DNA from 2 places in the Pigmentiphaga aceris genome. Region 1 is predicted to be linked to the other one. Evidence: riboswitches for the same ligand, from Rfam matches in the RefSeq annotation. Region 1 holds a riboswitch; the other holds the start of a gene.
What was found. A riboswitch is a leader RNA that binds a small molecule or an ion and turns the genes downstream of it on or off. The one in region 1 is predicted to bind glycine.

Region 1 (5,451 bases):
AGCGTGTTGACCAGCTTGTCGGTCTGGCGCGTGAATTCTGCCTGGTTGTTGGCCCCGCGCGGTGCCAGGCCGACCTCGGTCTGTGCGCCGTTTTCATTGAGCGTGGTGAAGTAATTCAACACGTTCAGTCCGGCCAGTTTCAGGCGGCCGCCAACATCTTCGGGTTCGTCCACGCGGGTGTTGACCCGGTTCACCGTCACGCTGCCGTCTTCCACCGAGCGCACGCGCCAGGCGTTGGAAAAATAGTCCAATACCCCCGTCAGACCGTCGATGGTGTCGCCCATGCGCGGGGCATTGGCCGTGTTGTAGCCGGCAAAACCGTCCAGGTTGCCGATGGGTGCGTTCTGAACGCTCAGGCCGTCGTCATAGACGATCTGGTTGGCACCGATCGCCCTCAGGTGCGCGTCGTATCCAGCGGTGCTGGGTGCATTTTCTGCCGTGAACTGGAAGGGGCGTTCACCCGCGGTCAGCGTGATCTGACCATATCGATCAAGGTCGAATTGCTCGGTGATGGTGAGCTTGTCGGTCACGCGTACCAGCATGCTTTCGTAGGCTTTCAGGTCAGGCTGGTACTTGCCTGCGGTGGCGACCACGTCATTGGCCGGCAAGCTGATCTCGACGGCAAGTTCTGCTGCCACGTCCGTGACGGCCTGTGCTTGCACGACGCTGATCTGTGTTGCCGTGATCTGCGTCTTGCCGCCGAATTCGCTGACGGTGCCGGTGACCTTCACGCGGTCACCCACATTCACATTGGTCTGCGTGGCACCCGAGCCTTCATAAATGAAGATGCCCTCGGACGTTGCTGCATCGCTGTCGTGATTGGCCTTTTCTTCCTGCATGAAGAAGCCGCCGAGATCGCGCTTGGCGTCACCGTCACCATTCTGGAAGTCGCCGAACACGATGGCTTCGATGGTGACGATTTCACCATTACGGGCGTTGGTAGCCCCGGTGCCCTGGATCGCATGAATACGCAATTCCGCAGGCGGCGCAGCAGTCTCGACCTGGACCGTTACTGCGGCCGACGCATTGGTGGCGGTGTCGGTCAGTGCACCTTCGTCGAGCACGACCTGGTAAGTCTGGGTACCGGCCAGATTGTCGGTCGGGTTGATGCGCACGTTTCGACCATCGAGCGTGATCTGCGCGTCCACCGTCTGTTGATTGTTGTCCAGCAGGCGGACCTTGCTGGTGTCCAGCGTCACAGCTTCGTTCACGCGCAGCACGATGTCGGCGGCGATCTGCAGGCCCGATACGCTGGTGGTGATCAGCTGTGGCGGTGCTGTGTCAGGGCCGGGTGCGGTGAAGCTCTGGTTGTTGTTCAGCGCGTCTGGTGTGCTGGTGGCGGACGCGGCCCAGGTGAAGTCGCTGTACTGGTTGCCGGTGCCGCTCAGCTGCAACGAGGTGCCTGGGACGGTGGCATTGGTTTCCGAGACGCTGACGTTGGTGCTGGTCATGCCATTGGCCGGGCCTGCGCCAGCCGTGATCACCCCTTCGTAGCTGAGAAACTGCACCACTTGGTTGTCGCTATCGACCAGCGCAAAACCGTCGGAAGGGCCGTTCTGGATGCCGTCGGTGACGCCCGGCAGGAAACGCAGTGCGCCCATGCCGTTGGACAGGTCCGGCATCGTGCCGCTCAAGGGGATGGTGCGGTAGACCACCGCAGCGTTGACGTTTGACCCGCCGTTGTAGAGGACCAACGACCAGCCAGTCAGGTCGGTGCCGGCAGCGCCAGCCACCTCGATGAATTCGCCCTGGTCACCAGCGCTGGCATTGTCGTAATGAAATTCGTTGATCCACACAGTCACAAGAGGCACTCCGTTAGGGGCCGAGGCATCTGCTGTCGTCGAGACGCCTGGCCCAGTCGCGTAATAAGTAAGAGGGCCGGACTATGGGTTCCTTACATTAAGCTGACGTGACCCTTGCGTGACATTTGCGTGCGGGTGTCATGTTTGCCATCTGCCCTAGCCGGGCTTTTCTTGGTATTCTTCGTCCCGCTGTCGACGCATCACGCGGGAGAGCGCATGCGGCCGGGAAACCCGCCGCCATGCCGCCGAAGGCGCAATTCGCCCAGAATCGCTCAGGCTCCAATACCGCATCGTGTGCCGTGTTCGCACGGGACAGCACTCTGGAGAGAGTCCCCACAGGCCAGGCCTGTCGCGGGACCGCCGAAGGTGCACACCGGCCCCCCGCCACGCGGGCGACGGAAAACTCTCAGGCAAAAGGACAGAGGGGCGTGAGACAGTACGAATTACTGCTTGCAGTGACGTGCTGTCATTCCCCCTATACGCCCTTGCCTTGCTGGAGTTGCCGTGTCGCATGCCTTGAAACAAACCCCGCTTCATTCAGAACACGTCGCCCTGGGCGCCAAGATGGTCGACTTTGGCGGTTGGGACATGCCCATCGCCTATGGGTCGCAACTGGACGAACACCACACCGTGCGTCGTGACGCCGGCATGTTCGACGTGTCGCATATGCTGAACGTCGATGTCATCGGTCCGCGTGCCCAGGCTTACTTGCGGTTGTTGATCGCCAACGACGTGGCCCGCCTGAGCCTGCCTGGCAAGGCCTTGTACTCGTGCATGCTGAACCCGCAGGGTGGGGTCATCGATGACCTGATCGTGTATTTCTTCACGCCCACGCACTACCGCGTGGTGGTCAATGCCGGCACCGCCGACAAGGACATCGCATGGATGCAGCGCGTGGCAGCTGCACAGAACTGGGACGTCACCATCACCCCGCGCCGCGATCTGGCGATGATTGCCGTGCAAGGCCCGCAGGCCCGCGCCAAGGTGTGGGCCGCGCGCCCGGCCTGGGAAACCGTGACCGACGCGCTGGGCGTGTTCTCGGCCGTGGAAGCGGGTACGGCCCTGGTGGCACGCACCGGCTACACCGGTGAAGACGGTTTCGAAATCGTGGTGCCTGCCTCTGAAGTTGCCGAGCTGTGGCGTGACCTGATCGCCGTTGGCGTGAAGCCTTGCGGCCTGGGCGCACGCGACACGCTGCGTCTGGAAGCCGGCATGAATCTGTATGGCCAGGACATGGACGAGCTGGTCTTCCCGGCAGAAGCTGGCCTGACCTGGACCGTGCACAGCAAAGACGCCGAGCGCCGTTTCATCGGCCGCGACGCGCTGGAAGTTTTCGGCGGCACACGCCGCATGCATGGCCTGAAGCTGCTGGAGCGTGGCGTGATGCGCGCCCACATGCGCGTGGAAACGCCGCATGGTGATGGTGAACTGACCAGCGGCAGCATGTCGCCCACGCTGGGCGTGTCGATCGGCTTTGCGCGTCTGCCCGCAGGCGTTGCAGTCGGTGATGTTGTCCACGTCGATATTCGCGGAAAATTGGTCCCGGCCCAAGTGTGCAAACTGCCGTTTGTGCGCAATGGTGCTGCCGTAGACCACGCGTCGGCCTGATCGCCGCGCTAGCCCCGTTTTTCCCTTTTTCCCATGGCGCGGCGAGCGCTGCGCCGCCATCGGAGTACCTCATGAATCTGCCCACCGATCTGAAATATGCCGCCACCCACGAATGGGTCCGCGCCGAAGGTGACGTGTTTGTCGTCGGTATCACCGACCCCGCACAAGACCAGCTGGGTGACCTGGTGTACGTCGGCGACGTCAAAGTGGGTGCCACGCTCAAGGCTGGCGAAACCGCTGGTGTGGTCGAGTCGGTCAAGGCCGCTTCCGACATCTACGCCCCGGTTGACGGCGAAATCGTTGCCTTCAACGAAGAGCTGGAAAACAGCCCGGAAACCCTGAACGCAGCCCCGTACACCGCCTGGATCTTCAAGATCAAGCCGGCCAATCCGGCTGACATCAGCAAGCTGCTGGACGCATCGAGCTACCAGGCTTCGCTGGACGCCTGAGCGTAGTCCAGCTGCGGGCCTTGGCTCGCAGCTGGATGGCTTCGAACTTACGACCCTCTGCTCCCAAAGCAGGTATGCCTTGCGCCAGCAGCGTTTCGACTGGCGCTGGTTTGTCGGTTCGACGTCGTTTTCGTATTTCCCCATTCGTTTTTCCTGATCCGACCCCTGGATCATTTCCCGCAGGAATCCCTTCATGTTGCGCACGCTGGAAAGCCACGCCGAATTCATCACCCGCCACATTGGTCCCACGGCGGACGAACAGGCCCGCATGCTGGCCACCGTTGGCGCAGACAGCCTGGACGCGCTGATCGACCAGGTCGTGCCGCCCGGCATCCGCGAACGTGCGCCGCTGGCCTTGCCCGGCCCGCGCAGCGAAGTCGACGTGCTGGCCGAACTGGCTGAAATCGGCGGGCGCAACACCGTGCTGCGCAGCTTCATCGGCCAGGGCTACTACGGTACTCACACTCCGCCGGTGATCCTGCGCAACATCCTGGAAAATCCTGCCTGGTACACGGCCTACACGCCGTACCAACCCGAAATTTCGCAAGGCCGCCTGGAAGCGCTGCTGAACTTCCAGACCATGGTCACCGACCTGACCGCGCTCGACATCGCCAACGCATCGCTGCTGGACGAAGGCACCGCTGCCGCCGAAGCCATGACCCTGGCGCGCCGTGGTGCGAAGTCGCGCAGCAACGTGTTCTTCGTGTCGAAGTTCTGCCATCCGCAGACCATCGAAGTGGTGCGCACGCGCGCCGAAGGCCTGGACATCGAACTGGTGATCGGTGACGAAGCCGAGGGCGTGCCCGAGTGCTACGGCGCGCTGCTGCAATACCCGCAATCGCTGGGTCGCGTCGTGGACTACCGCGCACTGACCGCCACCCTGCACGAGCGCGGCGCGGTGGTGGCCTGCGCAACCGACCTGCTGGCGCTGACCGTGTTGTCGGCCCCTGGCCAATGGGGTGCCGACATTGCCATCGGTTCCACCCAGCGCTTCGGTGTGCCGTTTGGTTTCGGTGGCCCGCACGCCGCCTTCATGGCTTGCCGCGATGCCTTCAAGCGCAACATGCCGGGCCGTCTGGTCGGCGTGTCGAAAGACGCGCTGGGCAACTCCGCCATGCGCCTGGCGCTGCAAACCCGCGAACAACACATCCGCCGCGAGAAAGCTACGTCCAACATCTGCACCGCGCAGGTGCTGCTGGCCGTGATGGCCGGCATGTACGCCGTGTGGCACGGCCCGGACGGCCTGAAACGCATTGCAGAGCGCACCCACCGCCTGGCGCGCGTGCTGCGCGACGGCCTGGCTGCGATTGGCGTGTCGGTCGCGCATGGCGAGTTCTTCGACACCTTGCTGGTTGAATCCGGTACGGCGACCGACGCCATCCACACCGCAGCAGAAGCCGCTGGCTACAACCTGCGCCGCGTGAGCAACACGCAACTGGCGGTGTCCTTTGACGAAACCGCTGGCCGCGATGACATCGTCGCCCTGGTCACCGCTTTTGCCGGCGCAGTGGGCAAGCCTGTGCCGACCTTGGACATCGATGCAATGGACGCCGCTGCCGCCGGTGGCGTGCCCGACGCACTGCGCCGCGAAG
Region 2 (5,451 bases), 2.6 Mb from region 1:
CTGGTCAACGCTGGCCAGTGCGGCACACCAACTGATCGAAGACGAAGCGCAGCCAGACACACCCCTGGTGCAATCCTTGACCCGATTGGTTGCCAGCCCCGAACTACGGCGCTTGGAACGACTTGCGGGCCTGTTGAACGACCCTGCCGTGCAACGCTACCAAGGCTTGCTGGATCGGCACTTTCCAAGATCAGGAAGTGAAGCGGCCATTGCTCAGGCCAGCATCGCCCAACAGCGGGGGGCGTCCGCAGAGGCCAAAGCAGCGCAGGTGTTGAATACGCTGGCGCAGCGACTGAACGAGACGGATCACGCCAACACTGACGCCGCCACTGACACGGGTACCACCTACCGCGTCGTCACCTCGCTGCGGGTACCGGCCTCTATCCCAGGCAACACCGAGCGCGCCAAAAGCGAGTGGGATGCCGTCTTGCTGAGTCAGACCGCAGGCAATGATGAACACACTTGGGACGTGTGCCTGCTGGTGGAAGTGAAAGCCTCGGTCGACGCTGCCACCACCGACTTCCCGCGCCTGCTGCGCGGCCTGCAACTGCTGGCAAGTGCAGCACGCGACACGGTTTACACGTTTGCCACCCAGCAGGGCGACGTACGCATCACTGGGGCATCATTGGCCGCACTGAGCACCGACGAATCGGACTTGGCCAACGACGTGCTGTATTGCTGTGACGGTCCTGCTGAAGCGGCACCACGACTGCTTAACGCTGCCAGCCGAATGCAATTGCTGTCCAGCGAGGCCAGTTTGGCATTCGCCGACAAACTTGTGAAAAACCAGACTGCCGAGCCAAACGAGCTTGAACCAGTATGGCAAGCGCTGTTGGAATCTGCACGATGGCGTCCGGTGCTGGAGCAATATCCCATGCTTTATGGCGTGCGGGCATTGATGGTGCATATTTCCGATTTATCCGCAGCCATACCCACCGCAAATAAAGGCTAAATCCCCTTAGCCTTTCTACCGCGCGCGCCTGGCTTCACCGGCACCGTTTTTCCATATTCATTCCACCACACTGTCAGCGCCTCCATGGTAGGGCCAAGCCCGCGCGCCTTGGCGGTAATCTCATATTCCACACGCGGCGGCACTTCTGCGAACACGGTGCGCGATACCAATCCATCGGCTTCCAGCTCACGCAACTGGGCGGTCAGCATGTGCTGAGTAACGCCAGGGATGGCTTTGCGTAGCTCACCGAAGCGATACATGCGTTGATTCAGTAGCCACATTATTTCCAGCTTCCATTTACCCGACAGCAAGGAAAACGCCCGGCGCATTTCCTCATGCATGTTTACGTCATCCCTTTTCGCTGGCCCTGCCGTATTTGGGGGAACCTGATCAACCTGACTTCCATTAGTCTGCTTTTCCATACCAAGCCCTATTAATTCATCCTACTTGCGCACTTTAATCTTAGGCGACATTCTGGGCACCGTCGATATAAAAATCACCCAGAAATAACCAATGACTGCTATTTACACATACTGGATCAGCACTGCATTTTTATGCCTGCCGTTCTTCATCTCTGCTTTTTTATATCTGAGCAAAAGCGATTGGGTGCGATTGGAAATAGCCAAGCTGGGGTATCCCGCCTACCTGGTGCCGTTTCTGATCATCGTGAAAATTGCGGCCCCGGTGGCGGTGCTGTCGCGATTCAACGTGGCGCTCAGTGAGCTCGCTTATGCCGGCATGTTTTATCACTTGGTATTGGCGGCACTCGCGCATGTCGGTGCGCGCAAACCCAAGGGGGCACTGCCTGCATTCATCGGTTTGCTATTGCTGAGCGCATCGTTTCTGACCCAGAACGCCGCCCGCGACGTACCGGCAGCCTATGCACCCACCGCCCCTGCGGTTCTATCCACATTCAAGTAAGGAACGCATCATGTCTCGTCTCGAAGGAAAAATCGCGATCGTCACCGGAGCCGGCCGTGGCATCGGCCGCGCCACGGCGGAGTTGTTTGCCGCTGAAGGTGCAAAGGTAGCGGTGCTGTCGTACACGCCGGCAAATGTCGACCGTGTCGTCGCGGATATTGAAGCCGCAGGCGGCGTCGCACTTGGTGTCGTGTGCGACACGAGCGACGCCAGCCAGATTCAGGCCGCAGTGGCAAAGGTCGTCGACACCTTCGGCGGCGTCGATATCCTCGTCAATAACGCGTTTGATGCATCGGTGGTGTTTTCTTCCGTACTGGATTTGTCGGTTGACACGTTGCAGCGCAATTTTGATATGGGGCCGATCTCTTACCTGCTGATGATGCAGGCATGCCACCCCCATTTGAAAGCCAGTGGCGCGGGCCGCGTCATCAACTTTGCGTCCTTGGCGGGTATCTCAGGTCTGCCCCCTTATGCGCCTTACAACATGGCCAAGGAAGCGGTACGGGCGCTCACGCGCACAGCCGCACGCGAATGGGGACCGGACAACATCACGGTGAACAATGTGCTGCCGGTTGCGCAAACCTGGGGCAATGCCGACGTGCCACCACCAAGCAACGCGCTTGGCCGTTACGGCTCGCCCGAACAAGACATCGCCCCGGTCGTGCTGTTCCTGGCCAGCAAGGACGCGCAGTTCCTGACCGGCTACAGCCTGACCCCGGATGGCGGCATGATCATCGACAGCGCCCGTTGACCTGCGGTTGCCAGATCGGCAGTACCGGCTGACAGCCGCCATGCCGATAACGACGATGCCGGCCCGGAGCGTTGCGCAGATGACTTGGGCGCGCGTCCTGGGCTGGGCAGGCCGGCCCTGACCGTGGATAATGTCAGCTTCTCTGCGGGAGAGCGGCGTGCAGCAGCACGCCCACCGAAGGCGCAAACTCCCATCATCGCTCAGGTAAACGGACCGCAGAAATAGATCGCCGACTGGAGAGCGGCCCGACTGCTGGTGCATGATCGGGTCCACCGAAGGGGCAGGCTGCGCAGCAGCTCGAACTCTCAGGTAACAAGGACAGGGGGAGAGGCATTACCGGGCTCGCGGCCACGCGCGCCCTTCCCTACCTGGAGCCTCCTGTGCTGCACACCCGTTCTGCCATCGCCACGCCTGTTTCCCTGCGGGGGCCGGCATGCTGACCTTCATCTATCTGGTTGCCATCGCTGCCGAGGCCATGTCCGGCGCGCTGGCCGCCGGACGCCGCAACATGGACGTGTTCGGCGTGGCGGTCATTGCCTTTGTCACCGCCTTGGGCGGCGGCACGGTGCGCGACGTCATTCTTGGCAACTTCCCCATCGGTTGGACACAACACCCTGGCTACATCGCGCTGGTGATCAGCGCGGGCCTGCTGACGGTGCTGGTGGCCCCGCACATGCACCGACTCAAGCGCCTATTCCTGGCGCTGGACGCGATGGGCCTGGTGGCGTTCTCCTTGATCGGCTGCGACATTGCATTGCGCATGAACTACGCCCTGCCGGTGGTGATCATGGCCGGCATGATCACCGGCATTTTTGGCGGGGTGTTGCGCGATGTGCTGTGCAACCAGATGCCCGTGGTGTTCCAGCGCGAGCTGTACGCCAGTGTGTCGCTGGTGGTGTGCTGCCTGTTCCTGGGCTTGCGCGCGCTGGACGTGAACCACGAGTTGACCACCGTGTTGAGCTTTGTCGTCGGCATTGCGATGCGCATGCTGGCGCTGCGCTTCGGCTGGAAGCTGCCGACGTTCTCGTATCAACAACGCTGGGAGTAATACCTGTGGTGCTTATGCATCCCCCCGCCTGAACACCCATCGCATCCCGTCATCCACATAGCTGTAGACCACTGGCACCACCAACAGGCTCAGTACAGTGGAGCTGATCAAGCCGCCAATCACCACAATTGCCATCGGCATGCGGAAACTCGGGTCGCCGATCAGCCCCATTGCCACGGGGACCATGCCGCCACCCATTGCAAGCGTGGTCATGACGATGGGGCGTGCCCGCTTGCGGCAGGCGTCGATCATGGCATCCATGCGGTTCAAGCCGTGTTCACGGCGCGCGATGATGATGTAGTCGACCAGCAGAATCGAATTCTTCGTGGCGATGCCCATCAACATGATCAAGCCGATCATCGATGGCATAGACAGTGCCGACCCGGTCAGGAACAAGGCCAGCACCGCGCCGGGAACCGCCAGCACCAATGCCGTCAGAATCGTCCCTGGCTGCGCGAAGTCTCTCAGCAGCAGCACCAGCACCATATATATGCACAGCACGCCGGTCAGCATCGCGATGCCAAAGCCGGTTGCCAGTTCGTTCATGGATTCGGCATCACCCACCACGCTGCGCGTGACGCCTGTGGGCAGTTGCTGCAAGCTGGACAAGGTCAACACGGCATCTTCAATCTCACTGAGCGAACGCTCGCTGACCTCAATCTCGATATTGATATTGCGCATGCGGTCATGACGCGTGATCTCGGCCGGCCCACTGCCGATTTCCAACGTTGCCACGTTTTCCAAGGCCACCGGCCCACGCGCGCCGGGCACCGGTAGGCGTTTGAGCGTGTCGATATCTTCGCGCGCGGCGTTGTGCAAGCGCACCAGCACCGGCACCTGCCGTTCGCCCAGATTCAGTTTTGCCAGTTCCTGTTCGTAGTCGCCAACGGTGGCAACACGCAAGGTCTGAGCAATGGTCGATGACGACACGCCCAGGTCGGCGGCCCGTGCAAAGTCCGGCATCACCGTCAGTTCGGGCCGCACCAGGCTGGCACTGGACGTCACCGCCCCGATCCCCGGAATGGCGCGCAGCTCTCTTTCGACCTGCAAGGCGTGCCGTTCAAGCACACGACTGTCTTCCCCGCCAAGCACCAGCACGTAAGGTTCATTTGACCCCGGCATGCCAACCGAAACCCTGACGCCAGCGAGTACGGCCAGCGCCTGGCGCAGTTGTCGTTCGATCTGCTGCTTGCGCACACCGTTGCGCTCAGTACGCGGCGTCAGGTTCAGCGTCAGCACGGCGGTGCGCACATCTGACGCAGATGCCGCCACGGCTTCAACCGGGTCGCCTCCGGTGTTTCCGCCACCGATGGCGGCGTAGACCAGGCGCACGTGAGCCTGTTGCGCAAGCAAAAGCCTTGCGCGCTCGGCCATTGCAATCGTGTCACGCAACTCGCTGCCGGGCGCAAGCGTCAGCCTGACTTGCGTCTGGGCATCGTCCTCCGGTGGAATGAACGCAGACGGCAATTGAACGGCCAGCACCAGACAGCCGACGAACAGCAGCGTTGCAAGCGTTGCCGTGATGGCACGGTGCCGCAGGCACCAACGCGCCGCAATCAGATAGTGACGCACCCACGCAGGCTCAGTGGCCACGTGCTTGGCAGGCGATCGCAGCAAGTACGCCGCCATCATGGGTGTCAGCAAGCGGGCAACAGCCAGCGAGAAGAACACCGCGCCCGCCGCCGTCCAGCCGAACTGAACGAAAAATCGTCCGGCCATGCCCGGCATGAAGGCAGTCGGCAAAAACACGGCGATCAAGGTGAAGGTGGTGGCGACTAC

Region 2: it holds a riboswitch for glycine, as region 1 does, so the genes downstream of both, FXN63_RS11525 (trimeric intracellular cation channel family protein) here and gcvT (glycine cleavage system aminomethyltransferase GcvT) in region 1, are expected to answer to the same signal.

Annotation. Positions count from the first base shown of each region.
Region 1 covers NZ_CP043046.1:5,245,245-5,250,695, reverse strand. The annotation lists gene FXN63_RS22655 (ExeM/NucH family extracellular endonuclease) at 1-1,802, opposite strand, end outside; glycine riboswitch at 1,998-2,100, shown strand; glycine riboswitch at 2,113-2,234, shown strand; gene gcvT (glycine cleavage system aminomethyltransferase GcvT) at 2,307-3,410, shown strand; gene gcvH (glycine cleavage system protein GcvH) at 3,482-3,859, shown strand; gene gcvP (aminomethyl-transferring glycine dehydrogenase) at 4,053-5,451, shown strand, end outside.
Region 2 covers NZ_CP043046.1:2,643,876-2,649,326, reverse strand. The annotation lists gene FXN63_RS11545 (3-deoxy-D-arabino-heptulosonate 7-phosphate synthase) at 1-952, shown strand, start outside; gene FXN63_RS11540 (winged helix-turn-helix transcriptional regulator) at 949-1,374, opposite strand; gene FXN63_RS11535 (DoxX family protein) at 1,466-1,873, shown strand; gene FXN63_RS11530 (SDR family NAD(P)-dependent oxidoreductase) at 1,884-2,624, shown strand; glycine riboswitch at 2,760-2,850, shown strand; gene FXN63_RS11525 (trimeric intracellular cation channel family protein) at 3,058-3,672, shown strand; gene FXN63_RS11520 (efflux RND transporter permease subunit) at 3,685-5,451, opposite strand, start outside.